2 regions of the Mesorhizobium sp. M0437 genome follow, and region 1 is predicted to be linked to the other one. Evidence: riboswitches for the same ligand, from Rfam matches in the RefSeq annotation. Region 1 holds a riboswitch; the other holds the start of a gene.
What was found. Region 1 has a riboswitch for cobalamin ahead of NKI72_RS11415 (CbtB domain-containing protein). Riboswitches for the same ligand answer to the same signal wherever they lie in the genome.
Positions count from the first base shown of each region.

Region 2: it holds a riboswitch for cobalamin, as region 1 does, so the genes downstream of both, metE (5-methyltetrahydropteroyltriglutamate--homocysteine S-methyltransferase) here and NKI72_RS11415 (CbtB domain-containing protein) in region 1, are expected to answer to the same signal.

Region 1 covers NZ_JAMYRK010000014.1:3-3,406, reverse strand. Annotated here, with positions in the region: gene NKI72_RS11430 (methyltransferase family protein) at 1-348, opposite strand, end outside; gene NKI72_RS11425 (heparan-alpha-glucosaminide N-acetyltransferase) at 365-1,363, opposite strand; gene NKI72_RS11420 (SRPBCC family protein) at 1,582-1,989, opposite strand; cobalamin riboswitch at 2,099-2,296, shown strand; gene NKI72_RS11415 (CbtB domain-containing protein) at 2,333-2,512, shown strand; gene NKI72_RS11410 (CbtA family protein) at 2,528-3,310, shown strand.
Region 2 covers NZ_JAMYRK010000015.1:84,025-87,428, reverse strand. Annotated here, with positions in the region: gene metE (5-methyltetrahydropteroyltriglutamate--homocysteine S-methyltransferase) at 1-1,378, opposite strand, end outside; cobalamin riboswitch at 1,474-1,674, opposite strand; gene NKI72_RS12450 (hypothetical protein) at 2,230-2,484, shown strand; gene NKI72_RS12445 (helix-turn-helix transcriptional regulator) at 2,802-3,404, opposite strand, start outside.

The DNA of each region.
Region 1 (3,404 bases):
GCTGACCAGCAGCAGCGTGTTGGCGAGGTAGATCGGGTTGCGGCTGACGGCGAAGGGTCCGGTGGTCACCAGATGGTCAGGCACGCCGTTCGGGTTGAGCGTCGTCTTGGCGCGGATCATGGTGCGGATTGCCGTGAACCAGAGCGCGGCAACCGCCACCAACCCCACAAGGCCGGCGGCGAACAGGATGTCGCCGAGAAGATCGCCGATCCACGGCAGCGGATAGAACAGCCCTAGCGCGACGCTGACGATGATGGCAGCGATATAGATCAGCGGCGGCCATGGGATGTGCCCCAGCTTCGGCTGCCCAGGATTTTGCTGCATGGGTTTCGGGTGACTGTCGCTCATTATTGTCCTCCCTCGATTAGCGCGTTCCCGGTTCCGCCGCCTCGGTTTGGGCGGTGCAGGTGCCGGCGAGCTCGCCAATATGCGCCTTCCACTCTGGGGACTGGTCGTCGCTGTAGAGCCGGTCAAGCGAGGCTTCGCCCTGGAGAGTGTCCAGCATGCAGGCACAATAGCTGGAGCAGAACTCGGTGTCGCGTGCCTGCTCGCAGGATATCTGGCAGGATTTCAGAAAACGCACCTCCCTGGTTTCGGCCTGCGCCGGCATGAATTGCGAAAACAGCCAGACCGAGCCGATCAGCACCGGCTGATGGATCAGATAGAAAGCAAGGCTGTGCCGGCCGATGAAGACCAGCGGATTTGCCCAGCGGCCGGGCGCCAATGCCGACAGCCGCGTCAGCGCGCCGGAGGTGGCGGCGAGCTTGGTAACCGCGATGCCGGCAAGTACGGCGCCGAACCAGGGCAGCAGCGGCACGTAGTCGTTGGAGCGCGGGTTGGTCGCCGACAGGCCGACCCACCACAAAGCCGGATGATCGAACGTTTCGGATCGCAGGTAGAAAGGCGCAGCGACGACGAATACGGCGACAAGCAGCGTCAGCAGCGCCGGCAGGCGCAGGAACGCCAGGCCGAGCAGGCTGGCGAGCGCGATCTCATGCAATATGCCGAAGAAGATGAAGCCGTCGGGCGTGGCGATGCGGGTGACCAGCGATATTGCGAGCGCTGCCCCGGCAACCATGGCGAAGCGCTTCCAGAAGCCGGTCCAGCGGATTTTTTTGCCATGGGCGAGATAGAGGCTGATGCCGACCAGGAACAGGAAGCTCGAGGCGATGCAGCGCGCGTAGATTTTCCACCAGCCGAAGGCGGTGAGGCCGGGATCGGTGTAGCCGAAGAATTCGACGTCCCAGGTGAAATGATAGCTCGCCATGGCAAGCAAAGCGATGCCGCGTGCAATGTCGATAACGGCGATGCGCTTCGACTTCGGTTGATCCTGAACGGCTGCGGTCGGCGTGTCGATGCTCATGGTCTCGCTGTCTTGATTCAGCCCCGGCAAGACGACTATCACGGTTGCCACCGTCAAAAGAAGCAGGACCTTGCGTCGTGTTGGCGCCGGTCGGCATCAGGGCTGCTTTAGGCCACAGCCGGAAAGCCTTTGGCCGGCGTGCTGGCGTTCTTCGGCCTGGGCGCGGTTTTCGCGACGCTCGGGCTGCTGGCGGTGGCCTGCGGCTTCGTCACCTGGCGTTATCTGCCCAAATCGCTTTGATGTGCGAGCGCCGCATGGCGCTCGCGCACCCAGTTGTGGAAGCGGTGCAAGTCGTATTCCTCGGGCATCAGCACGCCGGCCTTGTGGCGCATCGAGCGCAGGCCCATCTGGTTGACCTCGCAGATATCAGCATCCTCCTCCAGCACCTGGGTACCGAACGCGACGATGTTGTCGATATCGGCGGCCGGATCGGCGAGCGCTTCGCGTCGCGGCAGACGAGCAGCCAGTTGCGATACCAGATGGCCTCGAGATCGCGCTGATAGGCTGCGATGTCCCAATAGGCTGTTTGACGGCAGCGTCGGCTCGGGCCGCGTCAGGCCGTTGTAGGGAATCGCTTGTTCGGGCTGGGTTGCATGCCGGCTTCCTCCCCATCCGCCAGCCGACACCCGGCTGCGAAAATTGTCAATCGCGGCGCCGGTCTGCGAACTTGGCGAGGCGGCGCATTCGCCACACGATCCGGCGGAATTTGGTTTGCCGGGCGCGGCGATTCTGCCTATAGTCGCTGATGTCGTCGGTTCCGTTTGGAACCAAGAGGGAATGCGGTGCGGGCGAAATTGTTTGCCCAATGCCGTGGCTGCCCCCGCAACTGTGTGCGGTAGTCCTCTCCATATGCCACTGAAGGTTCGCCTTCGGGAAGGTGGGGAAGGGCGCTGATCCGCGAGCCAGGAGACCTGCCGGCGACAGGAAACTGACTTCTATGCCCTCGGGTGGAGGGCGAAAGGACAAGACATGAATACCGCTTCCGTTTCGCTCGGCGCTTCCGCCTCCTCGCAGTCGCGTCTCATGCAGCTGGCGCTTGCTGCATTCCTCGGCATTTTCGTCATGGGCTTTGTCGGCTTCTCGCATATCGATGCGGTCCACAATGCCGCGCACGACTATCGCCATTCGATGGGCTTTCCCTGCCACTGACAAGGGGCTGACATCATGACACTGTTTCGCAACGTCGTGTTCATCGCGGCGATCGCAGGGCTTGTGGCCGGCGTGGCTCTCGCCTGCATGCAAGCCTATGCCACGGTGCCGCTCATCCTGAAGGCGGAAGTCTACGAACAGGCCGGCGGCGGCCATGACCATGCCGCGGCACCTGCGGCACCGGCCGAAAACGCCGCGGGCACGACGGCTATGAGCAGCGCCGCGCCGGCACCGGCTGAAGCAATGGCTCCGGCGGAAGACGAAGGCTGGGCGCCGGCCGACGGTTTCGAGCGCTTCGGCTTCAGCGTCGTTGCCAATATCGTCACCGGCATCGGCTTTGCGCTGGTCCTGATCGCGGTTTCGGAATTCGCCGGCGGCATCGGCAACTGGCGCCAGGGCCTGTTCTGGGGGCTTGCCGGCTTTGCCGTGTTCACGCTGGCGCCGGGCCTCGGCCTGCCGCCGGAACTGCCGGCGATGCCGGCGGCCGACCTTGTCCAACGCCAGATCTGGTGGTGGGCAACAGTGGTGGCGACCGCCGCCGGGCTCGGCCTTATCGCCTTCCGCAGATCGTTGCCGCTGGCGATCCTTGCCGTAGCGTTGATCGTGGCGCCGCATATTGTCGGCGCGCCGCAGCCCGATAGCTTCGAGACGGCGATCCCGGAAGGCCTGCACCACCAGTTCGTGGTGGCGGTGACGCTGACCAACCTGGTGTTCTGGCTGGTGCTCGGCGCGGTCGTCGGCGTGGTGCGCGGACGCTTCACGGGCACGGCGACCAGCCTGCGCGACAGCTTTGCCTGACCGCGCTGCCGGGGCACTGACCCTGGTCATCGGCGCTTGGGGGGGGGGGGGCGGCGGCCCCGCCGGGGGGCGCCGGGGGGGGGGCCCCGGCCCC
Region 2 (3,404 bases), on a different contig from region 1:
ACCCGATGGTCGTCGTCGGGAACGGCGGCAGCCCGAGCGTGCCGGCCTGGACTCTGGAGCGCTCGGCAAAAGCGCTCTCTCGTCGCTTCATGCTGTCGTCAATGCTGGCGATCCGCCCCTCAACCAGCGGGTCATGGATCTTCGTGGATGTCACGCGAGTGGCGGCAGCCTCGGCAGACGCTTTCAACGCGCCTGCCACCGCATCCCTGCCTTGGGACAGGGCCCGGGCAAGCAACACCAACTCGTCGGTCTTCTGGGCCGCGAAGGCGAGCCACGACCTGATGTCCGCGTCGAGTTCCGTCTCCATGCGGAGGTCGATCGGCACATGCAGCATCGAGCAAGAAGGCGCGATCTCGACGCGGTCCAAGGGCCAGCCGGCGACGATCGGTTTGATGCGGTCGAGAATGGCGGGCAGGTTCGCACGCCAGACGTTGCGGCCATCGATCAAGCCAAGCGAGAGCACCAGATCCTTCGGTGCGAGCCGCCCCACCGTTTCCAGCTGCTCGGGAGCGCGCACGAGATCAATATGCAGCCCGGCCAGGGGCAGAGAAACCGCGGTTTCGAGATTGCCTCCCAGCGGCCCGAAATAGGTAGCCAGCATGATCTTCAGCTCGGGCGCGGCTTTCGACAGCTGGCCATAGGCGAATTCGAACGCAGCTCGTTCGTTCGCGTTCAGATCGAGGACAAGCGCTGGCTCGTCGATCTGCACCCAGTCGGCTCCAGACAGCTTCAGCCTCTGCAGGAGTTGCTCGTAGACGGGCAGCAGCCGCGGCAGGAGCGCGATGGGATCGAATCCTTCGGCAGGCGATTTCGCCAGCTTGAGGAAGGTGATCGGTCCAAGGATGACTGGGCGTGTGTGAACGCCGAGAGCTTTAGCCTCGATGAAGTAATCGACCGGTTTCGTCGACGAGAGGGCGAACGTCTGATCATCGTTGAGTTCCGGCACAATGTAGTGATAGTTGGTGTCAAACCACTTGGTCATTTCCATCGCGGTTACATCAGACCGATGAGCCGCCTGCTGGTGACCAGCGTGTCGACAATCCTCCGTCTGACCCTGGTTGCCCCGCGCCATTGCGAAGTAGATGTCAAGTGGAACCTCGCCGCTATTCCAGCCGTAACGGGATGGAACGGCGCCGACCATGGCTGCGGTGTCGAGCACATGGTCGTAGAGCGAGAAGTCGTTCGACGGGATTTTCGACACGCCGCGATCGTGCTGCTCCTCCCAGCTAGCGGCACGGAGCGCCTTCGCGGTCGTGAGAAGGTCGGCAGCGGACGATTTTCCGGACCAGTAGCTTTCAAGCGCGAATTTCAGTTCTCGCCGACGACCGAAGCGGGGCACGCCGAGCGTTGCTACAGGAATTTGCTGAGAGATAGTCATGCCAGACCCCGATGGTTGGGGCGTCGGTGACAAGGAAGGCGCTAGCAGGCCGGCACGAACGCCAGGCTGCAGCGGCCACCGAGACACCCCGCCCGTGGACGTAATTCGCCGTGGCAGGTCTCCTGGCTCGCGGGGTCATAGCCTCTACCCGTCTTCCCAAGGCTATTCGCCTCAGTGACATGAGTGGGGTTGGCTCGCCGCTAACAGTTGCGGGGGCAGCGCCGGCATCGCACCGGCTTCCCTCTTAGCTCCGCTGCGGCAGCGCCGTACGGAGAACCACGACGCGGGAGACAATTACAGCAGTTCGCTTCATTGTCAACGCCGCATAAAGAAATGTTTATGTCGTTATGTTAAATTTCCGTTGGCATGTTCCAAAGGTCGCCTCGAAAGCGAAAACTGTGGAAGCCTTGAGCGGCCGGTAAATCAAAGCAATGACGCACGGCGCCCTTGTCCAGGAGGATAGGAGTTCGTCGGCTGCCGGCAGCAAACATACCGGCAAGCGCCGTGGTGCTGCTTAGCGCATCACGCGAACCACCTCGGCGTCGAACTTCGGCTCTGAGGTTCCGACCGCTTCGTTGGTGATCTGCTCGCGACCATATTCGGCTCAATGGCGAGGCTGTTGCCCATGTGGAAGCTGTTGGCCGTGATGCCCTCGGTGATATGACACAACGATTTCGGGGGGAGCACACCGAGGCCAGGCGCAGCGGCGTGTTGCGAAGTGATCGAGGCCAATGTCTCGAACTGCTTGTTCGCAGCCCACCGGCTCAAGGTAACCCGGCTCAAACCACCGGGCTAGCTCAAGTCCTGTCCAAATGAGGCCTGAGCGGCAAATCGTCGTGCACGCGCACGGTTTGGCGTTCGATCTTGTGATGCGTCTTGGGCGGACAATCGCCACGGTGCAGCGCGCAGAAGCGGTCCCCAATTGGGAAGCCGAGGGCGGTGAGGGCAAGCCAGCGCCACAGGCGGAAGGGGACTTGGACCTGTTTGCCCTGCTGGACCACAAGTTCGCGACACAGGGCCTCAAGGAGAAGACCAAGAGTGATTATGCGCGGGACCTCGCCAAATTCATCAAAAGCAGCGGGCAGTCAAAGTTCGGCGCCGATTGACATGGAGATAGCCATCGCGGCGGACCGCCCAGGCGGACCGCAAGCCGGAATACAACCGGGTGCAGGCGGCCAAGCTCGTCCACAAGATGGCGTCGGGCACACACCGGCGATGGGAGAGCGGACCGTGGAGTGCAGGAACTTCACGCCTATCCACGCTCCCGTGGACGTGTCCTGCGGCACATCGGCAGCGATATTGAGGAGGCAGTTGAGCTTCTGGTCGAGCACTCTTACCTGCCACTACCTACGCTTAACGTCATCTCGTACTGAAAACGCACCACGCAAGGTCGAGATGTAACATGCGCCCTTCGTGGATGGTTCTAAGCTTCCTCGGGCGCGGTCAATCTGTGATAACGGTCGCTTGGAACCTCCATCACCGCGACGCGATCAAGGTTGGCGTATCGCGCTCGGTAGTAACCTTCTTCCTCCACTTCGGCGAAACTACACTGGGGAACGTCAAAGGTCGCAGCTTCCAATCCGAAGAAAGTCGTAGCGGTTTCTTCATCCAAGAAGTTCCACTCATCTTCTCCGTCGTCATATGTGACGCGAACATAGGAGGCCATGCGCACGGCTTCCTGATCACCCATCTCTGCGATGATGGCATCGCATTCTTTCTTCAGCTTTCCTGAAACCTCACCCTTATCCCAGTCATCCAAAGCCCGATAGATTTCTGGATGATAATACTCTGGCATCTCCTCTACATCGTCACCGATAAGCTCAATGGTGCGGACATATTGCGGATTTATCAAGAGTATTTTGTTGTCAAGGCTCCAACAATACAGCCATGGCCTGCTTGTGTTATTTCTGCGCAGATTATGAAGTTCCTTCAACTGACGTAAAATCGATTCACGCGCCTTTTCATCGATAGGATATTGGCGGCTGCCAACAGTCGTCTTGATTCTGAGCGTGCCGTATCGCGTTTC